2 regions of the Anaerosporobacter sp. genome follow, and region 2 is predicted to be linked to the other one. Evidence: predicted binding sites of a transcription regulator. Region 2 holds the regulator's gene; the other holds the start of a gene.
The links. Region 2 encodes Rex, which represses fermentation and respiration genes when NADH is low (regulators of the CRP and FNR family bind a similar motif). Its sites were predicted from a motif close to ATTGTTAANTANTTAACAAT; they were not measured.
Positions count from the first base shown of each region.

Region 1 (13,059 bases), on a different contig from region 2:
TTGAACTCTGGTGCAACATACAAACGTTTCGTAAAAACCTCTTGTAATATATCTTCAGTATCTTCTTGATTCTTCATATATGTAAAGGAAATTCGATATAACAAGCCTTTGTATTTATGATACATGGTTTCAAACTCTTGAGTACTCATTGTGTTCTTCATCGTCGACCTCCTTTCACTCTATATACAATTCAAACATGTAAATGGTCAACTAAAATACAAAAAACCCGCTTCAATTAGTTATTATACTAAGAGAAGCGGGTTAATGCTTGTTTTACTCTATTATTTCTTGTACAGTTTACTATTTATTATAGTTAACGATTTTACCGAAGTCTGGTTTTAAACTAGCTCCACCAACTAATCCACCATCGATATCTGCTTGAGCAAATAATTCTGAAGCAGAATCAGCAGAAACACTTCCGCCGTATTGGATACGGATTGCAGCTGCTGTTGCTTCATCATAGATTTCGCCGATGCAAACACGAATTGCAGCACAAACTTCTTGAGCTTGTTCTGTTGTAGCTACTTTACCAGTTCCGATTGCCCAGATTGGTTCATAAGCGATAACAGCAGTTTTAGCTTGATCTGCAGTTACATTTAAGAAAGCAATCTTAATTTGTTGACGAATTAAGTCAATTGTAATTCCTTGTTCTCTTTGAGTTAAAGATTCTCCACAGCAGATGATTGGAGTAATTCCATGTTCGAAAGCTTTTAATACTTTCTTATTAACTGTTTCATCTGTTTCTGCAAAGTATTCTCTTCTTTCAGAATGACCAATGATTACATATTTAACACCGATATCTGTTAACATGTTTGGAGCGATTTCTCCAGTGAAAGCACCGCTTTCTTCAAAATGCATGTTTTCAGCACCGATTTCAATATTTGATCCTTTAGCTGCTTCAATTGCAGTTGTTAAAGAAATAGCTGGTACACAGAATACTACATCTACTTCTTCATTTGCTACTAAAGGTTTAAGTTCATTAATTAAAGTAACTGTCTCACTTGGAGTTTTATTCATTTTCCAGTTACCTGCAATAATTTTCTTACGCATTATGTTATCTCCTTAAATTTTTACTTATCCTACGACTAAATCTAACTTATTTATCGTTTGCTGCAGCAACACCTGGAAGTTCTTTTCCTTCTAAGAATTCAAGAGAAGCTCCACCACCAGTAGAGATGTGAGTCATCTTATCACCGAATCCTAAATTGTTAACTGCAGAAGCACTATCTCCACCACCGATAATAGTTGTTGCATCGATTTCAGCTAAAGCTTTAGCTACAGCGATTGTACCGTCTGCAAAGTTAGACATTTCGAAACATCCCATTGGTCCGTTCCATACAACTGTCTTAGCATCTTTTAATGCATCAGCGTATAAAGCGCTTGTTTTTGGTCCGATATCAAGTCCCATCCAACCATCTTCGATTCCACCACGTTCAACAGTTTTGATGTTAGCATCGTTAGAGAATGCATCAGCAACAACTGTATCTACAGGAATTAATAATTTAACGCCTTTAGCTTCTGCTTTTTCCATCATTTCTTTTGCATATGAGATGTAATCTTCTTCTAGAAGTGAGTTACCTACGTTATGTCCAAGAGCTTTTTCAAAAGTAAATGCCATACCACCACCGATGATTAAAGTATCAACTTTATCAAGAAGGTTGTTGATAACAGAGATCTTACTAGAAACTTTAGAACCACCTAAGATAGCTACGAAAGGTCTTACTGGGTTATTAACTGCATTTCCTAAGAAATCAATTTCTTTTTGCATTAAATAACCAACTACTGCTGTATCAACATATTTAGTTACACCAACGTTAGAACAATGAGCTCTATGTGCAGTACCGAATGCATCATTTACGAATACATCAGCTAAAGAAGCTAATTCTTGGCTGAATTCATCAACATTCTTAGTTTCTTCTACTCTATAACGAGTGTTTTCAAGAAGAACAACATCTCCGTCGTTCATAGCAGCAACTGCAGCTTTTGCATTTTCACCAACTACAGTTGGATCAGCAGCAAATGTAACAGGTTGACCAAGTAATTCAGCTAAACGAACTGCTACTGGAGCTAAAGATAATTCTGGTTTTGGTTCTCCTTTTGGTTTACCAAGGTGTGAACAAAGAATGATTTTACCACCATCGTTAACTAATTTATTGATTGTTGGTAATGCAGCAACAAGACGGTTTTCGTCTGTAATTTTACCATCTACTAATGGTACATTAAAGTCACATCTTACTAATACTCTCTTACCTTTAACATTAATATCATCAACTGATTTTTTATTTAACATTATGTTACTCCTTTCAAAAGACCATAAATATAATAATAGGTCCGGCCCTATAAGTCTAACCTACAAGACCGGACCCGTACTAGGATCTAATAATACCTAAAATGTAAACTAAGCTAATTCAGCAAAGTATTTGATTGTTCTAACCATTTGGCTAGTATATGAATTTTCATTATCATACCAAGCTACAACTTGAACTTGAGAAGTTCCGTTGTCAAGGTTTGTTACCATTGTTTGAGTTGCATCAAATAATGATCCTTCTCTGATACCAATGATATCTGAAGATACTAATTCTTCTTCAGTATAACCAAATGATTCAGTAGCTGCTGCTTTCATAGCTGCATTTACTTCATCTTTAGTTACTGTACCTTCAACAACAGCTACTAAGATAGTAGTTGATCCTGTAGGAGTTGGAACTCTTTGTGCAGATCCGATTAATTTTCCGTTAAGTTCAGGAATTACTAAACCGATAGCTTTAGCTGCACCAGTTGAGTTTGGAACGATTGAGCAAGCAGCTGCACGAGCTCTTCTTAAATCTCCTTTTGGATGTGGTCCATCAAGAGTCATTTGATCTCCAGTGTAAGCATGTACAGTTGTCATGATACCGCTCTTGATTGTAGCGAAATCATTAAGTGCTTTAGCCATAGGAGCTAAACAGTTAGTTGTACATGAAGCTGCAGAAATAATTGTATCTTCTTTAGTTAATTTGTCGTGGTTTACGTTGTAAACGATTGTTGGAAGGTCGTTTCCAGCTGGAGCTGAAATAACAACTTTCTTAGCACCTGCATCGATGTGTGCTTGAGATTTTGCTTTTGATACATAGAAACCAGTACACTCAAGTACTACATCTACTCCGATTTCTCCCCAAGGAAGATCTGCTGCATTTCTTTCTGCATAGATTTTGATTTCTTTTCCATCAACAACGATTGAAGATTCTTTAGCTTCAACAGTATGTCCATCATATCTACCTTGTGATGAATCATATTTTAATAAATGAGCTAACATAGTTGGGTTAGTTAAGTCGTTGATTGCAACTACTTCATAACCTTCTGCTCCAAACATTTGTCTAAATGCAAGACGTCCAATACGTCCAAAACCATTAATTGCTACTTTTACTGCCATTTTTATTCCTCCTAAAATGTAATTTTTATAATATACTGTCAGAGACAGCTATTAAATCATGGCGATTAAATTATACTAATTAATAGTCTTACAAACAGCCTTGTACAGTGTGGTAATAAACAAACTAAATCAATTATGTATTAACTATACTAAAAATGTTAATAATTCCAAAAATGAATTGTTATTATATTATCAAACACATTAGTATGTTTCGCACCACCAATATTGTACCTAACTTGTACTTAAATTTCAAGAGTTAATTCATTAAAATTCTAATAAATGAGTAAAACCTTTTAAAGATTAGTAATTTCAAGTTCAAAGGGAATTATCTACAATTCATCCTTTACATAATTTGCAATATTTAAGGAATGATCCGAAATTCTTTCAAGATTAACTAATGCATCAATAAAGATAACTCCAGTTTCCGAATCACATTGATTTTTAGATAGACGTTCAATATGTCTTTCTCTCATTTCTTCTTCAAGAGCATCTACTTGATCCTCTAACTTTACAACTTTTCTAACATAATCAAGATTCTCTGTTTCTCTTGCTAATATTGCATTTTCAAAAGATTGTAGTGCTACATCACATATTTCTTCCAATTCTTTATAGGCAGTATCAGAGAACCATATATTATGATCAATTTTAGAAACAGCTAATTCAGCAAGATTATCCGCATGATCCCCTACACGCTCAATATTACTAATTGTATAGAATAAATCATTAACAAGTAAATGTTGTTTTTCATTGATAGATAGATTGCTTATCTTAACTAAATACTCTGTAATTTTCTTTTCATATTTATCAATTAACTTCTCTGTTTTGAAAACTTCATTTGCTTTCTCTATATCATTTTCCAAAATAGCTTGCATAGCAGTTTCTGTGTTTTTGAGCGTTAATCTTCCTAAATTGATAGATTCTTTCACTGCATTTTCCACAGCAAAAGAAGGCGTTTCAAGAATACGCTCATCTAAATGCATTAATCTAACTTCATCTTCATTCATTACTTCTTGCTTAGAATCATCCACTATTAGTCCTGATAATTTAACTAATAAATTAGCAAATGGGAATAAAATTAACGTATTTGAAATATTAAATATAGTGTGGAATATAGATATTTCAACACTATTAATTGAAGACTTTGCAAAGACAGGATCAATTCTAAAAATAACAAACATCAAAATACCAAAGATGACTGCACCTACGACATTAAACATAAGATGAATAACCGCCGCTCTCTTTGCTGTTTTATTTGCTCCTGCACTTGATAATAGTGCAGTTACACATGTTCCAATATTTTGACCTAAAGTAATAAATACTGCAGAGTTCCACCCAACAACACCATTCATAGCTAACGTTTGTAAAATACCAACAGATGCCGAAGAGCTTTGAATAATAGCAGTTACAATTGCACCTGCTAGAATTGCTAAGATTGGATTTTTACCTAATATTGCGAATGCATTTGAGAATATTGGAGAATCACTATAAGGTTTAATAGCATCTGACATAAAACTAAGTCCAATGAATAATACACCAAAACCAATTAGAAGTTCACAAAGATCTTTTTTATTCTCTTTTTTAGTGAACATTAGAATAAATGCACCAATACCTATTACTAACGGAGCAAAGAATGATGGTTTAAAAATTGCCCCCCATTCATTCATAGATACTAACCAACCTGTTATTGTTGTACCAACATTAGCACCCATGATAACTCCAACAGCTTGTGTTAAATTTACAATACCTGCATTTACAAAGCCAACAATCATAACTGTTGTTGCTGAACTGCTCTGTATAATAGCTGTTACTAAAGCACCTACTACTACAGCAAGTAAGCGGTTATGAGTAAGAATCCCCATTAATTGCTTCATCTTACCACCTGCTGATTTTTGCAGACCATCCGCCATAACATTCATACCATATAGGAACATTCCAAGGCCACCTACAAAGGAGAAGATTGTTCCTAAAACTTCTACAGTCATTATATTTCCTCCTACTTAAGTTTAAACTTATCAATTGTAATAATACTTAGTTATTACAATTGAATCAATTCTTATAATGCCTAAAATTGTAGGCATATACAATATAATTTTCTACAAGTTTCGTCAAATGTTATCATTGACTAACATTATAATCTTAGCATTTTCTTAGCATTATTTAATTTTTTATATCATTCTTTACAAATCTATAACAAAATAAAAACTCCAAATTTTTTACTAATAAAATTAGCATTCCAAAATTTAGAGTTTTTATACTTTAAAAATATTCAGTTTTTTGCGATATCGATTTGTTTTTGTATCTTTGACTTATATTTGATTTGCCTATCTATTCTTATAGTCTATAGTATAAATCTTCATATCTCTTAGCCGAATTATTCCAAGAAAAATCAGCAGCCATACCACGATCTATAATCTTATTCCATTCTCTCTTTTTATTATAATAAATATGTTTTGCATAACGTATCGTATTAAGCATTTCATGGGCATTATAATTCTTAAAGGAAAAACCAGTACCTTTACTTTCAAATTCATTATATGGTTCAACAGTATCTCTTAAGCCTCCGGTTTCTCTTACAATTGGAACTGTTCCATATCGCAAACTCATAAGTTGACTTAAACCACAAGGTTCAAATAAGGAAGGCATTAAAAAGGCATCACAAGCAGCATAGATTTTATGAGCTCGATCATTTGAATAAAAGATGTTTGCAGATACCCTATCACTGTATTTCCATGCATAATGTCTGAACAAGTTCTCGTATTTATCCTCACCTGTTCCTAATACAACTAATTGTGTATCATCACTGCAAATCTCTTCTATTACATAATCAATTAAATCTAAACCTTTTTGATCTGTTAAACGAGATACAATACCAACCATGAATTTTTTATCATTTTGTTCAAGGCCTAATTCTTCTTGTAATCCACGTTTATTTTTTACTTTTTCTTTTCTAAAATTCTTAATGTTAAATGACTTGTATAAATATGGATCATTTTCCGGATTATATTCATTATAATCGATTCCATTCACAATACCTTCAAGCACATTTGATCTGGCTCTCATTAAGCCGTCAAGTCCTTCTCCGTAGAATGGCATCTTAATCTCTTCTGCATAAGAATTACTAACTGTTGTAACATAATCTGCATACACAATGCCACCTTTTAAATAGTTAGCATCACCATACGCTTCTAATTTATCAGGAGCAAAATAATATGAGGATAAACCTGATATATCTTTTACCGTCTTCATATCCCAAACACCTTGGAATTTCAAATTATGTATAGTCATTATAGACTTAATTCCTTGAAAGAATGGATTCTGTGAAAATGTATCTTTCAAATATACAGGCAATAATCCTGTCTGCCAATCATGACAATGGATAATATCCGGACGGAAATCAATTAATGGCAGAGCTGATAATGCTGCTTTTGAGAAAAATGCAAATTTTTCGATATCTTCATATATATTTCCATAAGGTGTAGGACCAGCAAAATAGAATTCATTATCAATAAAATAAAAGGTAACCCCGTCTAATTCCATCTCTAATACTCCGACATACTGTGAACGCCAAGCAAGATTCAAGTAAAAATGTGTTTTATACTGCATCTGTTGTTTATATGTATCTGGAATTGCACAATACTTAGGAATCATTACTCTCACATCAAACTCTTCTTTATTAAAGTACTTAGGTAACGATCCAACTACGTCCGCTAGGCCCCCAGTCTTAATAAATGGAACACATTCTGATGCTACAAATAAAATTCGTTTCATACCAAACCTCCTGATAATTCTATTACGTCAACCTAATAGTAACTTTTCAATACTATGCTCCCAATTTGGCATTTTATAGTATTAATAAGTTACATTTTATTTAAATGACAAAATTATTATATCATAATAATCCTATTATACAATATTAGATTGATAATTCAAAGAAAATTTTCAGTAATAATTGAATATTAAATGTATTAAATCTGACTGGTTATATAGACTTATTTATTCTATCTTCTATGATCTAAATTTGTATTCCAAACGAATTTTATCTGCAATTAGAGCAACAAATTCTGAGTTCGTAGGTTTACCTTTTCCATTACTTACTGTGTAACCAAATAAGTCATCTATTGTATCCATCTTACCTCTGCTCCATGCTACCTCAATTGCATGACGAATTGCTCTTTCAACACGACTTGGTGTTGTTTTATGTTGTTTTGCAATGGAAGGATACAAAAGCTTTGTGATTGAATTCAACATTTCACTGTCATTAACTGACATCATAATGGCATCTCTTAGGTATTGATAACCCTTGATATGAGCAGGAACGCCAATCTCATGTATTATGTTTGTAACATCAGTTTCAAGATTTCTCTCTATGTAAGATGCTTTGTTTTCGAATGTACTTACTCTGTGATTGTCGACAAGCTTTGATTCACCTTTAATTTGCTTAATTCTTGATAATATAATATTATTATCAAACGGTTTCATAATATAATAACTAGCTCCCAGTTCGAATGCATTCTCAGTTACACCTTCTTGTCCTATAGCCGTAACGACAATAAAGGCTGGTGTTTTTTTAAATTCTGAATTATGCTTAACTTTTTCTAGGACTCCCAATCCATCAAGCTTTGGCATAATTAGATCAAGTAAAACAACATCTGGTGCTTTTTCCTTAATAATAGTTAAAGCATCAATCCCATTATCCGCTTTTCCTACTACCTCCACGTCATCATCTTCCTTCAGAATTGTCTCAAGAAGATTTACAATTCTTTCATTGTCATCGACAATAGCTACCGTAATCTTTCCCATAAATAGTCCTCCCAATTTCTAATTGATTCCCTGTTAAAGGTTATTCCTTTCATCAAATAGCCTTAACTATACCATAAAAAGATTTTTACAATAGGAAGTATATCGTATTTTCACATATTAAGTCAACATATATTTCCATGCTTTGTAATAAAATGTTTAATTATCAATATTTTAGTAATATTAATAAGAATTATAGTATTTTACAAGTATTGTTAGAAATCAATTGCATTCATTATTTTTAACCACAGGAAAATTATATCCATTATTTTACATTATTTCAAACATTTCTTATCGACATCAATCGACTGTATTGTTCCGAAAGTATAATTTTTGAATTGAGTTATCTTACAAAATTAAAGATGCAAATACTATGTATTTGCATCTTAGATAATTGAGACATAATAAATCTATAAAAAGTAAGATAATCGTCGATTATTGATTTACTTTTTTTTCCTTTTTATAGGGAGGGTTTTTTATTCTTCTCTACTATTTCGAATTGATTATCATATTTTCTATGAAGGTGCCGTAACCTTTTGTTGAATCTTGAATAAATACATGTGTAACAGCGCCTATTAGCTTGTTATCTTGTATAATAGGACTTCCACTCATTCCTTGTATAATGCCATTGGTTATATTCAATAACCTTTCATCAGTAATTCTAATAACCATTCCTTTATTCTCTGCGGAAGGATTTAGATTAATCTTTTCTATCTCTATCTCATATTCTTGTATTTCATTATCTACCATACATCGGATACATGCTTTTCCTAATTTAATATCTTGTTTTAACCCGATTTCCATTACCTGGCCTTGTTTAATCTTATTTCTATTATTACCTAATTTTCCATATATACCTTGTGATGTATTTGAACTTATGGTTCCTATTTTATTTTTAGGATTTTGATTAATAATACCTAATATTTCTCCTGGTTCGCCTGACTTACCTTTGACAATATCTATGATCTGCGTTGTATAGATAGCTCCTTCTTTTATCTCCAATACAGTACCAGTATCCATATCTGTAATCGGATGACCAAGTGCTCCGAATTTATCATCTGTCGTTGTATAAGTTAACGTCCCAATACCTTGTGTATCTTCACGTATCCAAACACCTATTTTATAATCTCCATCCGTACTCTTAACCGGTTTTACTTTAAGCTTAATTATTTCTTCATTTCTTCGAACAGAAAATTCCATGCTTTGTCCATTGGAATTATGAATACAATTCATAACTTCATCAATAGTACCGATTGATTTTCCATTGATAGCCACAATATAGTCGCCACTTTTAAGTATATTCAAAGCAGGTTCATAATTCATTCCATCACTGCACGCAACATCACCAGTGCCTAACACAAGAACTCCATCTGTATTAACATAAATTCCAATTGGCATGCCCGATGGTATAACATCGACACTATCTATAACATCAATGTTAATCTTTTTTAATGTAAACTTACCAAATAGTTTTAGATCTACTGAATACGCACCTACCTGAGAAGATTGAATAGAAAAAGGCTTATTCAAATTAATATGAATCTTATTCTTTAAATTCTGCTTGTTATCAACATTGAATACACCAACTTGGCTAGTTTCGATGTCTCCTTCAACAGGGAGATTAAAGTCAAATACCTCTTCTGTCCCTACAAGAACACGTATATTACTAGGTATATTTGATGCCATTTTCTTTATTCCCATGTCTAAAATAACCATCAAATCAAAAAAAACTAGTATTATCAATACGCTTCTATAAATCCGCTTTTTACTAGACATGAAATCACACCTCTCACTTTAATTCACTTTTTGTTTGATTAGTATATGTGATTTCGTAATTATAACCCTAGTATTTTTTTGTGTTACTTGCCAATTCTTTCATTTCCTTTGCATTCTGAATAACGGTATCTGTTAATTCAGCACCACTTAACATTCTAGCAAGTTCTTGTACAGATTCATCTTGACTTAGTTGTCTAATCTTCGTTGTTGTACAATTTTCATTTGCTTTCTTTTCAATTATATAATGTTCATCCGCCATAGCAGCAATTTGAGGTAGATGTGTAATGCATAGAATTTGATGATTTTTAGCAATTAGAGCCAGCTTTTCCGAAACTTTTTGTGCTGTTCTTCCACTTACACCGACATCAATTTCATCAAAAATGAGAGTTTCAATAGAATCATTATTCGCTAAAATCGATTTAATCGCCAGCATAATTCTTGATAATTCACCACCAGAAGCAATCTTTCCAAGCGGCTTCATATCTTCACCAGGATTCGTTGATATCAAGAACTCCGCATCGTCGATACCATTATAAGTAAAATCCGATAATATAGTAAAATTCATATCAAAACGAACATCAAGGAAATTCAAATCAATTAATACTTCTTTGATATCTGATGATAATTTACTTGCATTACGTTTTCTAATTACTGATAATTTATAAGATAAATCCTCTAAATTGGTTCGTTCGATATCAACTTTCTTTCTTAGTTGACTTATATAATTATCATAATCTAAATATTTTTCTAAACGTGCTTTACTTTTTTCACAATACTTTAATATATCTGAAATAGTATTCCCATATTTTGATTTTAAATTATGAATAAAATCTAATCTTTCTTCAGTTGTACTCAATTCTTCTCGATCTATATTTATCTCGCCTAGATAACCCGCAATATTTCGATTAAATTCACTTATCATATCCTCAAGATCTGACATATAGCTAGTAAACTTCGTTACTTCTTCATCATAACTTTCCAATTTTGATAAAATCTTTGATGCTTGTCCAATGCAATCAGATACAGATCCCGAATCTTCATTCCCTGTTAGTTGATAAACGGTTGATAATCCTTCCACTATAGAATTGGCATTAGACAATTTCTTAAATCGTGCACTTAATTCTTCGTCTTCTCCTTCTTTTAGCCTAGCATTCTCAATTTCGTTAATCTCATATTCTAAAAACGAGATTTCTCTTATCCTTTTCTCTTCATCTACAGCCGCTTCGTTCAATTCATTCAATGCATTACGATAAACATGATAAGATTGAGCAACCTTCTCTTTTAAATCCTTAATCTCCTCCTTCGCATAACGATCGAGAATATTAAGATGTGTTCTCTTATGTATTAACGATTGATGTTCATGTTGACCATGTATATCAATTAAAAGTGCTGATATATCTTTTAATAATGAAGTTGGAACAATTTCACCATTCACTTTACTAACACTTCTGCCATTCATAATTTTACGAGATATAATAACTTGATTATCAATCATTGGAACATCAAGTTCTTTTAATGCTGTAATGCAATTTATATCCTCAACTTGAAAAACTAATTCTACTAATGCATAATCGGCACCTTTTCTAATAATATCCTTTGGTACCTTACCTCCTAGTGCAATATTAATTGATCCTATGATAACAGATTTACCAGCTCCGGTTTCCCCTGTTATAATATTCAGATTATCAGAAAAATAAACTTCTATCTCATCAATGATAGCTAAATTCTTCACATGAAGATTTAATAACACTGTGAATCCTCCCCTCATTATTACATAATTCTTTTTCTATAAACCAAACATTTGTTCTTTTTTCATTTTAGCACAGGATTTTCATAATTGCAAGCCAGAACATAAAAATAAACTATCAATTACCTAGCGTTCCCCTTCTATTAAATCAGTCATAGTCTCTTTGTCCATAGCTCCTGGAACATATTTTGTAATATATCCTTCTTTATCAATTATTAAAGTCGATGGAAAAGCACTAATTCCGTATCCATAAACCATTGAAGCATACTCATCCATAACTACAGGGAAGCTATATTCATTATCTTCTAAAAATTCTATTATTGAATCCTTCGAACCTTCTCTTCCCAGTTCAGGTGAAGCCACGCCAAGTATCACTACATCATTCTCATTATATCCATATTCTTTGTATAATTCTTCAATATATGGCATCTCTTCTCTACAAGGTGGACACCAAGTAGCCCAGATATTCAAAAATACGGTTTTCCCTTTATAATCACTAAGTGTGTGTTCATTCCCATATTGATCTAATAATGTAAAATCAATTGGCGCTATCTTATCTTCCTGGTTGCTATCTTGATTACCTTCTTCTTCCTTATTTTGTTCACTAGAATTTATATCATCATTAGTATCTACTACGGCTTGATTCTGGTTTTTATTCCTAAACGTTAATTCTTTATTAAGACTTGTAATACCATTAATAAGCATTACAACACCGGCTACTATAATAAGAGCCCCACTAATTCTCTTGATACCATTCATATGTTTCTTAATTTGAGTAATCTTACTATATAGTGCTCCATAGAATAAAGAAACTATTAAAAATGGCACAGTAAATCCTATTGTATAAATCAAAATTAATAGATTTGATGTTACCATATTGTCTGAACTAGTAGCCATAACCATAACGGATGCTAGAATTGGACCAATGCATGGTGTCCAGCCAAAACTGAATGTAAATCCTAGAATAAAGGCAGACAGTGGTGACATCTTCTTATACGAAAGATTTAATCGTTTTTCTTGATTTAATATATTAGATTTTAATATCCCTACATAGAATAGTCCCATTATAATTATTATAATTCCACCTAAAATCATAATTATATATTTATTTGTATTAAAAAATGAACTAAATACTCTTAAGGATGAACCCAATATAAAGAATGTTGTTGATATACCTAGTATAAAGAATACTGTATTAATAATTAATAACCTATTGAATTTAGATGTTTTCAATTCATCTACACTACTATTAGCCAACATACTTAGGTATACCGGTAATATAGGTAGAATACAAGGTGAGAATATAGATAATACACCCTCAATAAATACT
Region 1 is NZ_CBDLAM010000095.1:1,578-14,636, forward strand. It holds gene ACW2QF_RS11375 (RNA polymerase sigma factor) at 1-161, opposite strand, end outside; gene tpiA (triose-phosphate isomerase) at 301-1,053, opposite strand; gene ACW2QF_RS11385 (phosphoglycerate kinase) at 1,097-2,290, opposite strand; gene gap (type I glyceraldehyde-3-phosphate dehydrogenase) at 2,399-3,409, opposite strand; gene ACW2QF_RS11395 (Na/Pi cotransporter family protein) at 3,739-5,391, opposite strand; gene glgA (glycogen synthase GlgA) at 5,741-7,177, opposite strand; gene spo0A (sporulation transcription factor Spo0A) at 7,415-8,209, opposite strand; gene spoIVB (SpoIVB peptidase) at 8,696-9,982, opposite strand; gene recN (DNA repair protein RecN) at 10,050-11,732, opposite strand; gene ACW2QF_RS11420 (redoxin family protein) at 11,856-13,059, opposite strand, start outside.
Region 1: gap (type I glyceraldehyde-3-phosphate dehydrogenase) is a predicted target of Rex. The motif match lies at 3,587-3,606, and genes of this name have one in related genera.

Region 2 (20,486 bases):
TTCCTTCTTTATAGTATACTCTCGGTACACGCTTTCCTATGTCACAAACAAGTTCATAATTAAATGATCCCGCCAAATCTGCAACTTCTTCAATCGATATCGATTCGTCACCATCTTGGCCAATCAATGTTACCTTATCCCCTTCTTTCACATCTGGAATATCCGTAATATCCACCATAAATTGATCCATACATACTCTACCAACAATAGGAGCTGATTTTCCATGAATTAAAACTCTTCCTTTAGAGGAAAGACTTCTTGGATAACCATCTCCATAACCAACTGGTATTGTAGCAATTACACTATTCCGATTTGTAATATAGGTATTATTATAACTAATTCCCGTGCCAGCTTCAACACCTTTTATATAAACTACATTACAAATTAATGTTAAAGCAGGTTGTAACAGTAATTTTTTCTTGTTTACTTCACTTGAAGGATACATACCATACGTAGATATACCACTTCTTACCATATCCAGGTTTGCTTCTGGTAAATCTATTATGGACGCACTATTGGATACATGTTTTACTGGTATACTTATACCTTCTTTTTCTAATTTATCTACAAATGTTAAGTAACGACTTAACTGTTTTCTAGCAGATGTCTTATCTGCTTCATCTGCACATGCAAAATGGGTAAATAACCCATCAATAATGATGTTTGGCAGTTTACTAATTTCTTTAATAATTTGAATACTTTCTTCCGTATCTTTGAATCCAATACGAGTCATTCCAGTATCAACCTTAATATGAATCTTTGCTTGTTTTCCAAGTGAAACTGCAATATCAGAAAGGCATTTTGCCATATCATATTGGAAAACCGTTTGAATAATATCATATTTTACTAAATCTTCATATTGCTCATGCGGTGTGAAGCCTAATATTAGTATTGGCTTTTCAAATCCTGCCAAACGAAGTTCTATCCCTTCTTCAATAATAGCAACTCCATAAGCATCAACTTTATCCTTCAAAGCAGTTGCTAACGCAACAGCTCCATGTCCATAACCATCCGCTTTAATAACTGCCATGATTTTTGTATTAGCGTTGATATTCCTTCTTACTTCATCAATATTGTTACAGATTGCATCGAGGTTAATACTAGCCTCTACTCTGTAGTATTCTTTCATGAAATCTGCCTCCTTACAATGTCCATATAGGTAACTATTTCTTCCCTACATTCAGTCACTCATGAAGTACTAGTGGAAGTGCTTCAATTATATCACTAGCAATTAAAGAGTAAACACTCTTAATTTCAGCTGCTTTATCACCCGCAAGACCATGTACATATACGCTTAGAGCGGTTGCTTCAAATCGTTCCATACCTTGTGCTAACATTGCTGCTATAATTCCTGTCAAAACATCTCCTGCTCCTGCAGTAGCCATTCCATTGTTTCCAGATAGATTAACATAGCAATGAACGCCATCCGTTACAACTGTTCTAGCATCTTTTAATGCTAACACATATTGTTTCCCTTTTACTGCATTCATCGCAACGGTCAATAGATTCTCCTGAACATTTAAAACTTCACAATCTAACATCCTAGACATTTCCTTAAGATGTGGAGTCACGACTACATTCTCTGGTAAATCAATATCACAATAACATTCTTTCTCGTTATCTTTTGCAATATACTGTGTCTTACCAGCTAACATCGATATAGCATCCGCATCGATAACAATTGGTACCGTTGCATGATTTAATACGATGTCTAATAGATGATCTGCCGCTGCAGAAATTCCAATTCCTGGTCCTATCACAATTGAAGTAGCCCATTGTAATTCTCGTATAATACGGTCCACTTCTAATTTGTTTTTCAAATTAATAGGATCGTATGTTGATAAAATAGCCTCTGGTAATAGGCTTTGGATAATACTACGATTATCTTCCACGGTTAGAACTTTCACAAGTCCTGCCCCTGCACGACATGCTGCCTTAGCAGATAAATAGCAAGCCCCGGACATATTACGAGAGCCTGCTATGATTAGTACCTTACCAAAGGTACCCTTATTCGAATAGTTCTTTCGTAATGGTAAGTGAGATAAATCTTCCTTCCCATAATAAAAAACAGATGGCTTCACATATTCGATTGCCTTTACAGGAAAACCAATATTTGCTACTATTGTTTCACCAGCGTACTCACAGCCAGGATATAAAACTAAACCAATCTTGTTTACACCAAATGTTATTGTATAATCTGCTTTAACTGCAATATTCATAACTTTTCCGTTATCTGCATGAATTCCTGAAGGAATATCAACGGAGAAGACTGTATTATCACATACATTAATTGCTTCTATTGCTTGTTCAAATGCTCCTACAACTGGTTTTGACAAACCAATGCCAAAGATTGCATCTATAATAATAGTATATTCTGATACCTTCACATTGTTATAGACCTTCACGTCCATATTGCGCGCAATAAATAACTGCTGCTTTGTCTGCTCAGAAGCTCTCTTTTCATCCCCAATAATAAGTACATCGGCGTTGTATCCAAGCTCCTTCAACATACGTATTGCAGCGATGCCATCTCCACCATTGTTACCAGTACCACATACTGCTAGAATTCTATCATTTCTAGTTATCTTTGTTTGCATTACTTCAACGATTGCCATTGCCGCCTTTTCCATTAAAACAAGGCTTGGTACACCAATCATATTGCTGGTATACTCATCTATTGCCTTCATCTTTGCAGCATCAACTAAATATCTCATGTTTCTTTCCCTTCTGCTACTACAAAAGCATTTGAATATATGTTCGTATTTGTTATAGATACATGGATTTTTGTAATCCCACGTTCATTTGCAAACTTTAGAGCATTACCATATAATGTAACATAAGGACTCCCGAGTTTGTCTCGAAGCACCTCTATATCTGTCAGTGAGAATCCACATAACCCTGTACCAAATACTTTAGAAACAGCCTCTTTTACAGCAAAATTATCCGAGGCCTTTCTAATATCCTCTCGTATCAGATCAATCTCACGTTTTGTAAAACATCTTTCAAGAAAATGTTCGTTCTTACAAGCTTTCTCTACACGTTCGACTTCAATTAAATCTACACCAATACCAATAATCAACGTTATTCCATCCTTACTCTTTATCATCTAATATATCTAGAACTGCGCTTCCTAGTATATCATGCATATACGAATAAAGTGAACTATTTTCTATTTCTTTATCCTGTTTTTCTAGAATTCTTACTTTTAGTGTCTCCCGTGTTTTACGAATCCATTGATCCGCTTTTTCAATTTCTATTTGATTATGTTTCAATTTTGTATAGCAGACTTTCATGCTTTCGACCATGAGCTCCTCATTTGCTTTTTTAATCTGGTAAGGCATGTCTAGAAGAGTATCATCTGCTTCCTGCATTTTTATGTTAATTTCTTCAATAAACTGATGACTTTTCTCAAGTTTTTTAGCTTTCAACCTTCCAGCTGGAGAATTATCAGTTTCCATATTGGCTACGATTTCACTCATTAATTTCTTCTTGAGTTTTTTCATATCCTTTATATCATTAATCATTTTACCTTGCTGCTTAAGCAAATTATTCAAATTAGTCTCTAGTTGCTTAATAGTTGCAGTCTTCTCATGTTCTGGAATAAGTTGGTACCAGCGATCATCTAGTGTTAGTATTGGAATTTTTTTCCCTTGTAATGCTTCTATAATCTCAATACTCTTGTCCATTTTTCTCGCCATAAAATCTCCCTTTTACACAAATCACTGCGTATTTGTCCGTTACTGTTTTTCTTCATTTTCTTGTTCTTCACGTGCTTTTAAGTTATACGATAGACGCATTAAACTTTCAGCAAGATGAACATTCTCAACCATGATATTCTTTGGTAAATTCAAATCAGTTGGTGCGAAATTCCATATCGCTTTCACTCCCCAGCTTACTAGATCCGATGCAACTTGTGGTGCTTTTGCTTTTGGCATGGTCAATGCCGCAATATGGATACTATTATTCTTCACAAAATCTTCCAGTGTGTCCATCATTCGAATCTCAATCCCTCGTATGGAGATTCCCTCAAGTCTTGGATTCACGTCAAAAATACCTTTGATTACAAAACCTCTTCTTTCAAAGTCCGTATAATTTGCTAATGCCTGTCCTAGATTTCCTGCACCGATAATAATTAAATTGTATTTCCTATCAAGTCCAAGAATCTTTCCTATTTCCGTATAAAGATACTCCACATTATATCCATAGCCTTGTTGTCCGAAACCCCCGAAGTTATTAAGATCCTGTCTAATTTGTGAAGCTGTTACTTGCATCTTCTCGCTAAGCTCTTTTGATGAAATACGAACAACATCATTTTCTAACAACTCACCCAAGTAACGATAGTATCTTGGAAGTCTTTTAATAACTGCTAACGATATCTCTTTTTCGTACACAACGCACCCTCCTTATATCATAACCCTTATTTTCATTATAACTACTCGTTAATTATTTGTCAATTTGAGATGAAATATGCAGTCCTTACCATTTCATGCCTTTTTATTCTCTCTATTATTTTCTCAGCTGATTTTTCTTTTGATTCGATTGCACCAATGAACATACCTATAGATGAATCTTCTTCTTTATTCGTTACTGTCTCAAGCTTTATAATTGACATCTTATTTTCTTTCAACAGTCCAATCATCTCCCCAATAGCTTCTACCCGAGTAACTTCTATATAAATATCAACAGTTAATGATTTTGATGTTATATTTGATTCTACTCCTTGTAGTATCTCCATACTAGCTAGTATGAAACCACAACCTAGAATAGCTCCTTCATAAAAACCAATTCCAATAGCAAGCCCCATACAGGCGCATGCCCATAACCCTGCTGCCGTTGTTAAACCTTTGACATGTTGTTTCGGTGTAACAAGAATTGTCCCTGCTCCAAGGAAACCAATTCCACTAATTACTTGTGCTCCCATTCTTGTAGGGTCCGTGCCCATCTTCAGCACAGATATAATAAATTGGCTGGTAATCATAACCAAAGTCGATCCAATACACACGAGTATATGTGTCCGAAATCCTGCTGGCCTTCCTTTTCTCTCGCGGTCAAAACCGATAATGCCTCCACACAAAAGTGCTAGTAGCATACGTACTATTATTGACAAATAATTAATTTCTCTTAAATTACCGACTATATCAATTCCCATAATACCTCCAAATACATAATGGTATATAGTACCTCTTCTATTTTATTATATAATTTTTCCTTATAAATTGCATCATTTTTCTAAAGAAAATGCGCAAATATCTAGCATTCACACAATAAGTATGATAAAATAACTGTTGATTTTCATGAGCCACTTACCTAGGTCTGCTAAGCAATTTGGACCCAAATTTCTGTATGGACCTACGAAAAAACGCGAAGAAAGGATGACCACAATCATGATTTTATCATGTAACAATATAAATAAATCCTTTGTTGGAAAACAAGTTCTTACTAATGTTTCATTCCACGTGAATGAAGGTGAAAAAACTGCAATTATCGGTGTAAACGGAGCAGGTAAATCTACACTACTTAAAATTATCATTGGTGAAATGAGTGCAGATTCTGGTGATGTTACGTTTGCTAAGGGTGCTACTATGGGTTATCTAGCACAACATCAAGCACTTACTTCGCATCACTCCATCTATGAAGAACTTCTGGAAGTAAAAAAGGATGTTATCGAATTATACGATCGTATGCGTTGTCTAGAACATGATATGAAGGAAGCTTCTGGCGATGAATTAGAATCTATGCTTTCTACTTATGCTAGATTAAATCACGAATTTGAATTGCAAAATGGCTATGCCTACCAAAGTGAAATTACTGGAATTCTAAAAGGTCTCGGATTTACAGAAGAGGAATTTCAAAAATCCATTGATAAGTTATCGGGAGGTCAAAAGACACGTGTTGCCCTTGGTAAATTACTTCTTACTGCACCTGATATCATCTTCTTAGACGAGCCTACCAACCATCTTGATCTAGAATCCATTGCATGGTTAGAAAATTATCTTCTGAACTACCGTGGTGCTGTAGTAATTGTTGCCCATGATCGTTATTTTCTCGATAAAATCGTTACAAAAGTCGTTGAAATTGAATATACCAAATCTCAGATGTACCTTGGCAATTACTCAGAATTTGCAGAGAAGAAAGCTCTCGTTAGAGATGCACAATTAAAGAGTTATCTGAATCAGCAAAAAGAAATCAAACATCAAGAAGAAGTTATTGCAAAGCTTCGTTCTTTCAATCGAGAAAAGTCAATCAAACGTGCGGAGAGCCGTGAGAAGATGCTTGATAAAATTGATCGTATCGAAAAACCAATAATGGAACAACATCGTATCTCTATTAAATTAGAGCCACATAATATAAGTGGGAATGATGTTCTTACTGTAAAATGTCTATCTAAAGCCTTCGGACCAAAGAAGCTCTTCTCCGATTTAGATTTTGAGATTAAACGAGAAGAGAAAGTAGCCATAATCGGTAACAATGGTACTGGTAAAACTACTATATTAAAGATACTAAATGGTTTATTAGATGCAGACTCTGGCGAGATGCGCCTAGGAGCGAAAGTTAAGATTGGTTATTACGATCAGGAACATCAAGTACTATCCCCAGAAAAAACTATCTTTGATGAATTACAAGACACTTATCCAAATCTGACCAACACTGAAGTTCGTAATATTCTTGCTGCGTTCTTATTTACCAATGATGATGTCTTCAAACGTATCAAGGAATTAAGTGGTGGTGAACGTGGACGTGTTTCCCTTGCCAAATTAATGCTATCAGAAGCGAATTTCTTGATCCTTGATGAACCTACGAACCATCTTGACATCGCTTCTAAAGAAATCCTTGAAGATGCCATTAACAGTTATTCTGGAACAGTTTTATATGTGTCACATGACCGTTACTTCATTAACAAAACAGCAACTCGTATTCTAGACTTAACGAATAACCAGTTACTTAACTATATAGGTAACTACGATTATTATGTAGAGAAAAAACCAGAAGTGGAACGTATGTATCTTGGCGCTAATTCCATAAATACATCTAATACAACAACTTCTACTTCATCAGGTACATCTTCCGTTCAAACAGAATCGGCTACGGACACGTCAGAAACCAAGCTAGATTGGAAGCAACAAAAAGAACAACAAGCAAAAGAAAGAAAACGTCAGAATGAGCTTAAGAAAGTTGAAGATGAAATCAGTGCTTGCGAAACAAGAAACGATGAGATTGACCAACTTCTAACTCTTGAAGAAGTTTATACAGATGTACCAAGATTAATGGAACTAAATAATGAAAAGAAATCAATTGAAGAACGATTAGAAGAACTCCTAGAACAATGGGAAGAACTTTCGATGTAGATAAAAAGGTGCTGTCGCAAAACTTCTACTAAGAATCAGAATAAACAGTTGCATTAAAGATTATCCTAAAGTTTTTAAACTAAAAGCTTTATGCTAGTTTCTTCTAGCAACTGTTTACTCAGATTCTATGTAAGTAAATTCATGTGACAGCTACAAAATCTTTTTGAACAAAGTACAAAGCCGTTGTATATGTAAGTATGCTATAAAGAATTACTCCTTCAGATACATCTGCAATTTATCAACAATTGCCTGTGCTGCTTCATGTGCATCAATCTTTCCATCTGCATAATCTTGTGAATTTGCGATAAATACATCTAACATATATTGATTTTGGTTACCTTCGTTGTATACGTTCTCACACATTAATTCAAGTAAATCGATTGTTCTATCATCGGGCCAACCATAAGGAACCTTAACTGTTTTTCCATTTTCATCAATTGTATCCCATGTCCATTGTCGATCCTGTTGTTTTTCCTTATCGTTCTTTCTGTTCTCAAATGCTTTCTTATTCACAGGGAATCCCGTTTGCATATCATTCTCCTGCATTTTCACTGATAATAGACATGTTATAAATTCCTTAGCCAAATCAATATTCTTAGAATTCTTATTGATACTTAAAGAACTAACTGGATAAAAGGTTTGATTCAATACACTTATATCTCCCCCGATATATTTCACAAGTCCAGACGGTAGTCCAATATCATAAAATCCAGTGCCTTCTTCATATGCCATCTGTAGCCCTTCAGTTACTTTGCAACTAAAATAGTAATTAAAATAATCATCTACAGATTCCTCTTTCAATGTATCGTATTCTCCTAATTGATAAATTACATTTAAATTTGTTAAGAATTTCTCTATCTTATCCTCATCTGCTTCATTATGACTAATCAATTGATTCAAATACACTGGTAAGAAGTGTTGCATCAATGTTTCCCAGGATTGACTTCCAAATCCCATAGGATCATTGTATTTCTTCACATATTCTACGATTCCTTCTAATGAAGTTGCATAATTGGTTGCTTCCTTATGTGATAGTATTAATGGTATCTTAATATTAACTGGGAACGTATAATAACTTCCATCTTCCTGTTTATAAAATGCCCCCATATTCTCAAACAGTTCTCCTTGATCCACCAACGGTTGTATGACATCACGTATGTCCAACAAAGTACCTTTACTGATATAAGAATCCTTCGGTAATCCATCCATTACAAGTACATCTGGCCCTTCTCCATTTAGCAGCTCTGTATTCAATTGCCTGATATAATCTTCTCTTGTAGCGGTTGAATCCTCATCCATAGCTACACGTAGCTCTACCTTTACATTTGGGTGTTCTCTTTGAAATACTGTAGCTGCTTCTTTCGTCCATAAATCATTGGTAAGACTATATACCGTCAGAGTTGTCTCTGGAATAGCTGATACTTCTGAATCATAGATATACGACATAACTGCATATTTATTTTCTTCTATTAAATAATATAATACATAATAATTTGCTTCTTTATCCTGAATTATTTGCTTAGGGAAACTTGATACCGCATTCATCATATTCATGGAACCATCTATCACCAATTGAACAGCTGAAGTACCATCAATTAATTGGTGTATTCCTGTATGATCTACTGTCATAATATCGTTGTTCTCATTCACAAATCCATAAACGTCATACGTTGGTTCTAGATTAAATGTCTGTGGTTCTTCCTCCAATTTATCTTCATTCCAAACATTATATTCTATTTTATCTGCCTCTTTATTTCCTGTCTTTAATAATACTATCTTATCTCCGCCAACGATCAAGCTGTTATTATCATATTGTTGCGTATCTAAGACACTTACAAAACTTTTAGAATCCTCATCGTATCTGCATAAATTGTCAGCATCTTGCAGATATAGATTTCCAGAAGAGGTGACTCCAATTGTTACATAAACTTGATCCTTATCCTTTGATTTTTCCCACTCCTTCACAGGAAGTATCTCCCCAGTCTTTCCGTCTGTTGTTTTATAAATCCGATTATTATAAATCCCATCCGTGATTACACTAAAATAAGCATACTTCGTCTTACCACGATCAAAGATATACTGTATTGCTTGCTCTGGATCAAAATTGTCTATATCAAGATTTTGTAACCATTCTGTCTTATTTTTTTCGAATGTTTGGTTCTCTTTCAAATCATACTGATAGATATCTGCCTTCTTATGATCATCCTTGTAAACTATACTATAGATACGTAGACTTCCTTCGTCATTACTACTAATCTGCAATATTTTCTCACCATCATCAAGTTCAGGTAGTGTCACTTCTTTCTCGATAAACCTTCCTTTATTACCAGCTGTATCTTCTCTTCCACCTTCTCCCTTCTTAGAAGAACAAGCCACCATATTGAATGTCATTATTTTTAGTACTGTTATAACAGCAATCTTATGTATAAGATTTTTCTGTCTCATTATATTTATCCCCTCTTTGCTTTTAATACTCACAATGTATCACTAAAATCTCTAATGAAGATTAAGTGAATCTCTAGCGAATCTCTAATTGTCTCACACCCATTGATTATACTCCATAAATATCCTATAATCCAATATATATCAACAATAAAGGAAGTGACTCGATGCGATTATTAATTATTGAAGATGACACAGATTTATGTAATCTACTAAATTATCAAATACAAACACAAGGATGGTTTGCAGACTTTTGTCATGATGGTGATGAAGCTACACTATATATAAAACGTGATGTCTATGATGTTATTCTCCTTGACCGTATGCTCCCTCATAAAGATGGACTAGCCATACTGAAAGAAATCCGTACTGCTTCCATACACACACCCGTTTTATTAGTTACCGCTATGAATACCCTAACCAATCGCGTAGAAGGTCTAGATGCAGGAGCCGATGATTATCTAATCAAACCATTTGAAATGGATGAATTACTTGCCCGCATTCGAGCCATTGCAAGACGAAATGTGACAATGAATGTCTCTACTTTACTAACATTCTCTGACCTATCCGTAGATTTAAACTTAATGAAACTTGTCTGTGGAAATGAAGAGTGTACCTTATCCAAGAGGGAACTTGATTTACTTGTTTTTCTGATTCAGAATAAAAATCGTATTCTAACAAGAGATACCATACTCGACCGTGTTTGGGGTACTGACTCTTTCGTATGTGATGGTAATCTGGACAATTTTATATTTTTCTTAAGGAAACGTATTACTTCCGTTCATAGTCATGTTACCATTAAGACAGTTCGATCGGTTGGATATCATCTAATGGAATAAGAAAGGGCTTATAATATGATACATAAATTAAAACAAAAGCTTGTATTCATATATAGTTTCTCCACTAGTATTATTCTAATAATGATTGTTATCGTCCTATTCCTCACTAATTATCACGAGCGTCTCTATCGTTTAGAATCAGTGTATAGCCAAAATATACTTAATATATTTGAAGAACTAAAAGATACAGAAATTATCAATGCTAGTTGGATTGCCCGTACGGAAAAAGAAACTGGGATTCTTATATTAATGGAAGATAACGGAATAGACTTAAGGTTATTGAATACTCGAACTACTAGAATCAAAAAGCATCAGCTGAAAGAAGAACTTCAAACAGCAACCAAACAAGATGGCCTTGATTGTAAGAATCCAATTTTCCATTCATCTACTTACAAAAGCAATACCTATCTTTTACATAAAGGCGAGAAAACCTACTACTACGGTGCTCTTATGACTACTCCCATGAAAAACGGATACCGTATCATCTATTTACTTATGGAAGTTCGTAAATATTATGGCATTGACCCACTATTCTTATTACGATATGGTGGCATGGCTTTCCTCGGTATTTTCTTACTTTTTCTCTTCAGTAAATTATTCATTCGTCTGGTATCAAATCCACTTGAAAAAAACCAGATACAACAAAAACATTTCATCGCATCGGTATCTCATGAGATGAAATCACCTTTAACCGTAATAACTACAGGTATCAGCAATTTAAAAGCAGAATTATCCAAAGATTCTGACATGGCGGATAGAATCGAACAATGTAAGTCCTTCATTCCTATTATAGAAAAGGAATGTACTAGATTTTCAAAGTTAATTAACGATATGCTTATGCTAGCAGCAACAGATTCTCATAGCTGGCAACTCAACCTTACTGATGTAGATATGGAAACCTTACTTATTGAACTATATGATTTCTATAGTGTATATGAAGGATCTCTACATCGTATCTTCCATTTTGATCTATGTAGCGATACCCTATACCGTGTCTGGGGTGACCTTGATCGGATAAAGCAAATCGTTACAATCCTTATAGACAACGGATATCGATACACGCCACCTAATAAAGGACTAACGCTAAAAGCTTATAATATGAAACATCACGTAAACATTGAAATAATTGATTATGGCGTTGGCATTGAAGATTCTCAAAAAGAACTGATATTCAACCGCTTCTTTCAAATAGATTCAGCAAGAAGTAATAAATCAAATTTTGGTCTTGGACTTAGTATTGCAAGGGAATTAGTTACTCTTCATCACGGAAAGTTGTATGTAAAAGATACCCCCGGCGGGGGTTCTACTTTTTGCGTAGAATTACCTCAAATAAGTAAAGAAAAGTGGCTAAGCCTAAAATAGGCTTAGCCACTTTCTTATGAATGGGTGTACCAAAATCCATTTGTATTACTATATCTTCATAAATCCAAACGCTTGTAAAATAGAACTAATTAGTATTACACACAAGAAAATTAATACAAGATATTTGGCAATAAACAAATAGATCTTCTTTTCCTTAAATTTAGAGGAAGATTCTACTTCTTCTACAACTGTATTAAATCCACATACTTTCCAAACCAATATTATAGTACAGATTGCAGCCAGTGGCATCATAATTGAATTCGTGATAAAATCAAAGAAATCTAAAATAGAACCACCAATTGGCTTGATAAATGACCATACACCAAATCCAAGAGAACTAGGAATGCCAAGCAATAAGATAATCCCTAACATAACTACGCTACTCTTTTTGCGACTCCATTTTGTCGTATCAACAAATGTTGCTACACCAGATTCCATTAACGAAACAGCACTTGTTAAAGCAGCACTGAAAACAAGAATAAAGAATACCATACCGATGATTCGTCCCATTGGCATACTTAAGAATACCTTTGGCATAGTTATAAACATTAATGAAGGCCCTGCTTGTAATGTCTCTGGATTACCACCTGCGAAAGCAAATACTGCTGGAATAATCATTAGTCCTGCTAAGAAAGCAATGATACAATCCACAATTTCAACTTGTCGAATGGAAGATTCCATGTCAATATCCTTCTTCATATAGGAACCATATGTAAATAAGACTCCCATACCGATAGATAGTGAATAAAACATTTGACCCATAGCAGCAACAACTGTATGAATAGAGAACTTAGAGAAGTCAGGAATTAGGTAATACTTAACTCCCTCCATTGCTCCAGGGCGTGTTACAGAATAAACTGCAATCCCTATAGCCATTACAACTAGTAAAGGCATAAGTATCTTACTAACTCTTTCGATTCCTTTTTCTACTCCCATAATTATGACTACGAATACAGCAACTGCAAAAACTAGTAACCAGAATATCGGTTCACCTGTTTTACTAACAAAGTTATTAAAATAGGTATCCTCTTGCAAGCTAACTGCATTACTTCCAGCAAAGGCGAAGAGATATTTCAGTACCCAACCTCCAATTACACAGTAATATGGTACTATTAACATAGGTACAATGGCGTTAATCCATCCACCAAACATCAGCTTCTTAGCACCAAGTGCCTTAAACGCCCCAATAGGACTTTTTCCAGTCTTACGTCCAAGTGCGGTTTCCGTAATGATTAATGTGAAACCAAACGTAATCGCTAGAACAAGGTAAGTGAATAAAAATGTTCCTCCACCATACTTAGCTGCTAGATATGGGAATCGCCATATGTTACCTAAACCTACTGCCGATCCTGCTACAGCTAATACATACCCCATCTTTCCAGAGAATCCTGCACCAGCTGTGGTTTTCTTACTCTTTCCACTCATAACTCTTTTACTACCTCTTCCAAACTTTATTTACCTATTATACACGAGAATGAATATAAATAGTATTATATGATACTATTTAACTATACTAAAGTCACACGCTAATTTCAACTAGAATCTTCCTTGACTACAAAAAACAAACACCTACGAAGATATCCACTTCGTAGGTGTTTTCATTATATACTAATTTATAATAATTTCTCTAATCCATTTTCACTAATATTTCGAATGGTATTCTTAATATGCTCATGGGCTAGCGATTCTGCCTTGTCTGCATCGCGTTCTCTAATTGCCTCCAAAATCGCTATATGCTCTTCATTGGTATGGCTAGCACGATTCATAGAAGATAAAGACGCCTTCCTAATTCTCTGTACATACTGATGATAGTCAGATAATAAATGGCATAAGATACGACTTCCAGAAGCTTCATATAGCAACTCATGAAACTTACTATCTAATTCAAAAATCTGCTCCTCATGGGAACGTCTTGTATGGAATTCGGATAGATATACAACCTCGTCCATCTCGTCCATTTGCTCTTTCGTTATATTCTCACATGCCATCCTAGCACAAAGGCCTTCAAGATAAGAACGTATCATATAGATATCATGAATATCTTTTGGTGTAATGCCATTCACATAAGCACCTTTATTGGGTATGATATTCACTAATCCCTCTAATTCTAACTGTCTTAATGCTTCACGAACCGGTGTCCTACTGACACCTAATTCATTTCCTATTGTAACTTCTTTTAATTCTTCATTCTGTCTATATTTACCCGTTAATATATTGTCACGAATCTTATGAAATACACGACCTCTTAAAGAATATTTATCTAATGTTTCTTTTTGCTCATGAAAACTGTCCAAAGAATTTCTCCTCCTAGTTCTTCGCAATCGTCTCCATAATGTAATCAGCAAATTCAGCACCTGTAGCTCCAGTATCTCTACCAGTCATTACTATTTTCTTTTCTGTAACAGTACAGATGTCAAGTGCATTGTACAATTGGTTTGCTTTCTCTGTATAACCGATATGCGATAATAACATTGCACCAGCACGGATTACGCTACATGGATCTGCGTAAATATCTCTGCCTTCTTGTACCATACGTGGGGCAGAACCATGAATTGCTTCAAACATAGCGTATTTTTTACCAATGTTTGCACTACCTGCGGTACCTACGCCACCTTGTAATTCAGCTGCTTCATCTGTAATAATATCACCGTATAAATTAGGTAAAACAACTACTTGGAAATCTCTTCTTCTTTGTTCATCTAATAATTTTGCAGTCATGATATCGATATACCAATCATCTGCAGTGATTCCATCATATTCTTTCGCTATACGATAGAAATTATCAAGGAACTTACCATCTGTAGTTTTGATGATATTAGCTTTTGTAACTGCTGTTACACGAGTCTTACCATTTGCCTTAGCGAATTCGAATGCTGCACGAATAATTCTATCACATCCTTGAGATGTTGCAATAGTAAAGTCAATTCCAAGATCATCTGTTACGCTAACGCCTTCTTTACCTGCTGCATATCCACCTTCTGTATTCTCACGGTAGAATGTCCAGTCAATACCTTGTTCTGGGATACGAACAGGACGAACGTTAGCAAACAAATCTAATTCTTTTCTCATAGCTACATTAGCAGATTCAATATTAGGAAGTCCGTCACCTTTTCTAGGTGTCGTAGTAGGTCCTTTTAATATAACATCACAAGTTTTTAATTCCGTTAACACATCAGCTGGAATCGCCGCTAACTCTTCTGCTCTTCTTTCGATTGTTAAGCCATCGATTACTTTGAACTCCACTTTGCCAGTTGCTACTTCATCTTTTAATAAGTACTCAAGAACTCTCTGAGCTTGCCCTGTAATTGCTGGACCAATTCCATCTCCACCACACACACCAATAGTGATTTTATCAAGCTCTTTATAATTAACAAAGTCACCTTGTGCCTTCATCTCTTCAACTCTTGCAAGTTGCTTTTCTAATAGCTTTCCAAACTGTTCCTTTGCCGCTTCAATTTGTTGCTTACTCATGAATAATCCTCCTATACTTTCATAAATGATTGTATTAATGTTATGTTCACTAAATAGCTTAGTAACTGCAGTTCATTCTATATGAACTACTTCTATGTTTACACTTTAAAATGTATCATATAAGATGCTAACATTCAATTCTTTACATGAATCATCAATAACTCGAACTAATTCATTATCTGTAATTACTGTTACACGTCCGCCTTCGTATTCCTTATCCACCCATTCTTTCACCTTAATTACTACAGGGTGCGTCTTATCAACTGCTCTTTCATCTTTTAATTTGTAATATGTATTAATCCAATGTGCAATCCCTGCAAGGCCTGATGTATTAGATACGGCTACTAATACTGGTCTATTTAAGAATTTCTCTGTATCAAATATATTGTAGATTTCTTCATTTTTTAGCAATCCATCTGCATGAATACCTGCCCTCGTTACATTGAAATTCTGACCTACAAAAGGTGTTCTTGCTGGAATTTTATAACCGATTTCTTCTGTAAAGTAATCTGCTAGTTCTGTAATAACCGTTGTGTCCATTCCATCTAATGTACCCTTTAATTGTGCGTATTCAAATACCATTGCTTCAAGAGGGGTATTACCTGTTCTCTCACCAATACCAAACAAGGAACAATTTACACCACTTGCACCATATATCCAGGCTGTTGTTGAGTTTGTAACTGCTTTATAGAAATCGTTGTGTCCATGCCATTCTAACATCTCAGAAGGCACACCTCCATGTGTCCTTAAACCGTAGATAATTCCTTGAACAGAACGTGGGATAACTGCTCCGGCAAAGTTAACTCCATATCCCATCGTATCACAGGCACGAATCTTAACTGGAATTCCATAATCTTCTCCCAATTTCATTAATTCAAGACAGAAAGGAATAACAAATCCATGAATATCAGATCGAGTAATATCTTCTAGATGACAACGAGGTGCTACACCTGTTTCAAGACATTCTCTAACAACACTTAGATAATGGTTCATTGCTTGTTTTCTTGTCATCTTCATCTTATAGAAGATATGATAATCCGAACAACTAACTAAGATACCTGTTTCTTTTAACCCAATTTCTTTTACTAATTCAAAATCCTTCTTACTGGCACGAATCCATGAAGTTACTTCTGGAAACTCATATCCTCTTTCGAGACATTTGTAAACTGCGTCACGATCTTTCTTACTATACAAGAAGAATTCACTTTGACGAATAATTCCCTTAGGTCCACCTAACTTATGAAGATAATCATAGACTGTAACAATCTGTTTCGTTGTAAAAGGCGCTCTTGATTGCTGTCCATCACGAAATGTTGTGTCTGTAATCCAGATATCATCTGGCATATTATGAGGAACGATACGGTCATTAAACGCAATCTTTGGTATCTCATCATAAGGGAACAGATTACGGAACACATTCGGTGTATCCACATCTACAAGCGGATAGATACGCTCTTCCAATTGTAACAGGTTATTGTGCTTATTCAAAAATACTTTACGATTCTCCATTGCATTCACTCCTTGTATAATTATTCATGTTACCCCTATAATAAAGCACCTTTATTCGATATAATTACCTGTTCGATGGTTATGGTACATATAACCAATTATTATGTATACAATAATAATGCTTTATTATCAGCGTTTTGGCATATCATTGTTATTATTGTATACAATTATACCATTGTTGTCAATTAATATTTTACAGTACTAAAGTGTTTCAGCTTATTGTATATTAGAAACATACTTTTTCAATCTTATTTATTAATTTGATGGCAGATAATAATGTACAGGTTTATCCCATGTATTATCTGTATTTAATGTCATTTCAGTTATACCATAACCGATGCACGCCCAATGTCCCCCTGGTCCATTAAGAAACTGCTTAATGACCAGAATCGGCTGTTTGTTCGTTCCTTCATATTTTATTGCTACACCGCTAACTGGATCTGCTATAATAGTCTCTATCTTGTCTTTGTGCGTTTCTAATACATCCGATGCATCAATATTTGAGTATATAGTATTCACAAGATTTTCCGGAACAACATACTCCCAATCATTTATCACCACTTTAAGTTCACTTCCATCCCATTCCACCCGAAATGGGAATCCCACTTCTGAATAGTCATTTGGTAATGTTAATTCACTTTCTCCACTTTTAACAACAAAACGATATCCTCCATCACCTCCCTGAACATCCTCCTCCAGATATTTAAGCGTAATAGTTTCATCAATTCCATCTCCATTTAAATCAACAACGATAGGTTCCTTACTCGGTAATTCATGAGGTGTAGGGAATAACTTCAAAAGTGCTTGATAATCAGCCTCCTCGTTGATTACTGTATTGATTTCAGAAACCTTTCCATGTTTAGGATTTGCGATAAGACCAATCCCTAGTATACTAACACATAAGATTGCTACTATACTTATCCAAAATGCTGGCTTTTTATAATGCAAGACAATCTTTGGTGTCTTTTTTAAGAAAAAACGGAACATAAGAACTAATAAAATTACGATACTAGCAGTTATACTCATATCCACTATAGTCATAAAAATCTTATCCATTCTTAATCCTCCTCATACTGCTCTATCGTCTTCTTAATTTCATCAATCTGCTGTTTATTTAGTTTTTGATTTTCCATAAAAGCTGCTAAAAATCTGGGTAAGGAACCGCCAAAAGACTCATCTACAAATTCTTTACCTTTCCTCCTGTCTAACTCTTCTTTAGATAATATGGAAGTGACAATACTATTCTTGTTTTGAAATATTCCACGATTACAAAGTTTTTTAAGCACGGTGTATACAGTTGATTTTTTCCACGACATTTCCTTTTCACAAAGCTTTACTAATTCACCTGATGAGATAGGTTCATTGCTCCAAATAATTTCCGCAAACTTTGATTCAACATCTCCTAATTGATACTTCATGATTAACTCCTCTCCTGGTCTATTAACTATAGATTTTGTTTAGTCTATAGTTAATAGATTATGTTGTCAACTACTTATCTTTGATTATAGGAATAAAAACCCATATCAGGTACAGCACTAATTTATTAGGATATTGTAAATATTTTACAGAATAGGTTACAAAGTATCAATATCCTGATGTATTAACTCAATAGAAAACGCAAAAGAACTTGAAGTAAAAAAACTAGTAAGTTTGAACTTATGGGGGCAGTTCAAATTTACTAGTCTTTTATGTACAATACGATATAACAACTGAAAGCGATCACATCAAAATTTAATAAATCTTATTCATCTTAAGTTCTAGTATGCGCCGTACACTTTCATCAATTCTCTCTTCCGAAATTTCTCCGCTCTTAACACTTTCCGCTAGTGCTTGTACACAAGCTTTAAAATCTTTTGGACACAACAGAATATCCACTCCCGCCTGTATCGCATGTGTCGCAATATAAGAGCTGCTATAGTATTTTGTCATAGCCTCCATATTCAGACCATCTGTAATAACAACACCTTGAAATCCCAATTCCTGGCGTAGTATTTCAGTTACCATTTTATAAGAAAGGGTAGCTGGTTCTTCATCAATATCCTTAACAATTAGATGACCGACCATAACCATATCTGCACCTTGCTTGATGCCTGCTTTAAATGGTAATACTTCTTGATTCAGTATATCTTCCAATGATTTTTCAATATAGGATGAGCCTTTATGAGAATCCGTAGCGGTATCTCCATGCCCTGGGAAATGCTTCAAGGTACATATAACATTCTCATCCTGAAAACCCTCAACCGCTTTTGGAATTAATGTAGCCGCTTGTTCAAAGGAATCACTATAAGCACGATCTCCTATTACAGTATTTTCAGGATTTGACCATACATCAGCAACAGGTGCAAAATCTGTATTGAATCCAAGTTCTTTTAACATTCTAGCTATTTTAGCAGCATTTTCATATGCCACCTCTTCCCCTTGATCTTTATAATTCAACATAGCATCTACATGCTCATCACCTATGGTATTCATCACCCTACTTACTCTACCACCTTCTTCATCGCTAGCAATAAAAAGTGGTATCTTAGAATACGACTGAATATTATTTATCATTGTACTAGTTTGTTCAACACTTTGTAGATTTCCACTTGAGTACAAAATCCCACCTACTGGATACTCTTCTAATGCTTGTTTCGTCACTTCGCCAGCAGAAACAACTTTCGAAACTCCCGTTAATGCTTCAGGATAAACTATAATCATCTGACAAATTTTCTCATGTAATGTCATACTAGCTAATACATCTTCTACTTGTTTACTATATTGATCTGTTTTCTGATTATCTTCGTCTACTTTCTCAGCTTGTTCTTCCACTTGTTGACTTTCCTCTTCTTCAACGGAAACAATTTTCTTATCAAATAAACTACTAATTTGATAAGAAGGTATTTGTTCTATCAAAGTGCTAAATGTATTACTAGAGGCCTCTTCCTTGTTAGTAAAGATTAATACAATCGCTATTACAACTAGAATAAGTACCTGCATAAATAACACTTGTATTAGTCTCTTGTTTCTTCCTTTTTTCTTATATTTAGAACGATTATTCATATTCACACACATATCCTATCTTTCCTTCAAACCACTTAAACGCTGAAAGTGGATCATTTCTTTGGTCATTCCAACTCCATTCTTTATCTAGATACCAAAGCATTAAGTACTTTTCATCGGTGCCATCTTTATCAGTTCTTGACGGCTCTCCTTTACTCCATTTATCATAGGTGAATTCTTCTCCTGTTACCCAGTGTGCGAAGACATCTCCATTGTCATTAAAGGAAGTATATCCACCTAACCAAAGATATTTTGCAGATGAATTTTCTACCAATTGAATAATCTCATTCATTTCTGACTCTGATGTTATAGTAACAAGATGTCCACCTTTTTCTTGACATTTTTGATTAGCTTCTTCCCAAGAAACATCTTCTACAAACAATTCATACCTAGATGTATGTGTTTCTTCTTTTATTACCTTTACTGGAGTAAATGCTGTTTCACACTCACCCTTATATCCCTTACCTATCACGGA
Region 2 is NZ_CBDLAM010000010.1:9,677-30,162, reverse strand. It holds gene alr (alanine racemase) at 1-1,129, opposite strand, end outside; gene ACW2QF_RS02070 (NAD(P)H-hydrate dehydratase) at 1,185-2,714, opposite strand; gene acpS (holo-ACP synthase) at 2,711-3,106, opposite strand; gene ACW2QF_RS02060 (hypothetical protein) at 3,093-3,698, opposite strand; gene ACW2QF_RS02055 (redox-sensing transcriptional repressor Rex) at 3,738-4,391, opposite strand; gene ACW2QF_RS02050 (MgtC/SapB family protein) at 4,451-5,149, opposite strand; gene abc-f (ribosomal protection-like ABC-F family protein) at 5,385-7,346, shown strand; gene ACW2QF_RS02040 (extracellular solute-binding protein) at 7,557-9,791, opposite strand; gene ACW2QF_RS02035 (response regulator transcription factor) at 9,956-10,627, shown strand; gene ACW2QF_RS02030 (sensor histidine kinase) at 10,643-11,989, shown strand; gene ACW2QF_RS02025 (sodium-dependent transporter) at 12,038-13,414, opposite strand; gene ACW2QF_RS02020 (GntR family transcriptional regulator) at 13,603-14,283, opposite strand; gene ACW2QF_RS02015 (isocitrate/isopropylmalate family dehydrogenase) at 14,297-15,460, opposite strand; gene ACW2QF_RS02010 (2-isopropylmalate synthase) at 15,566-16,969, opposite strand; gene ACW2QF_RS02005 (hypothetical protein) at 17,225-18,025, opposite strand; gene ACW2QF_RS02000 (BlaI/MecI/CopY family transcriptional regulator) at 18,028-18,387, opposite strand; gene ACW2QF_RS01995 (glycoside hydrolase family 3 protein) at 18,701-20,023, opposite strand; partial or broken gene ACW2QF_RS01990 (VWA domain-containing protein) at 20,004-20,486, opposite strand, start outside.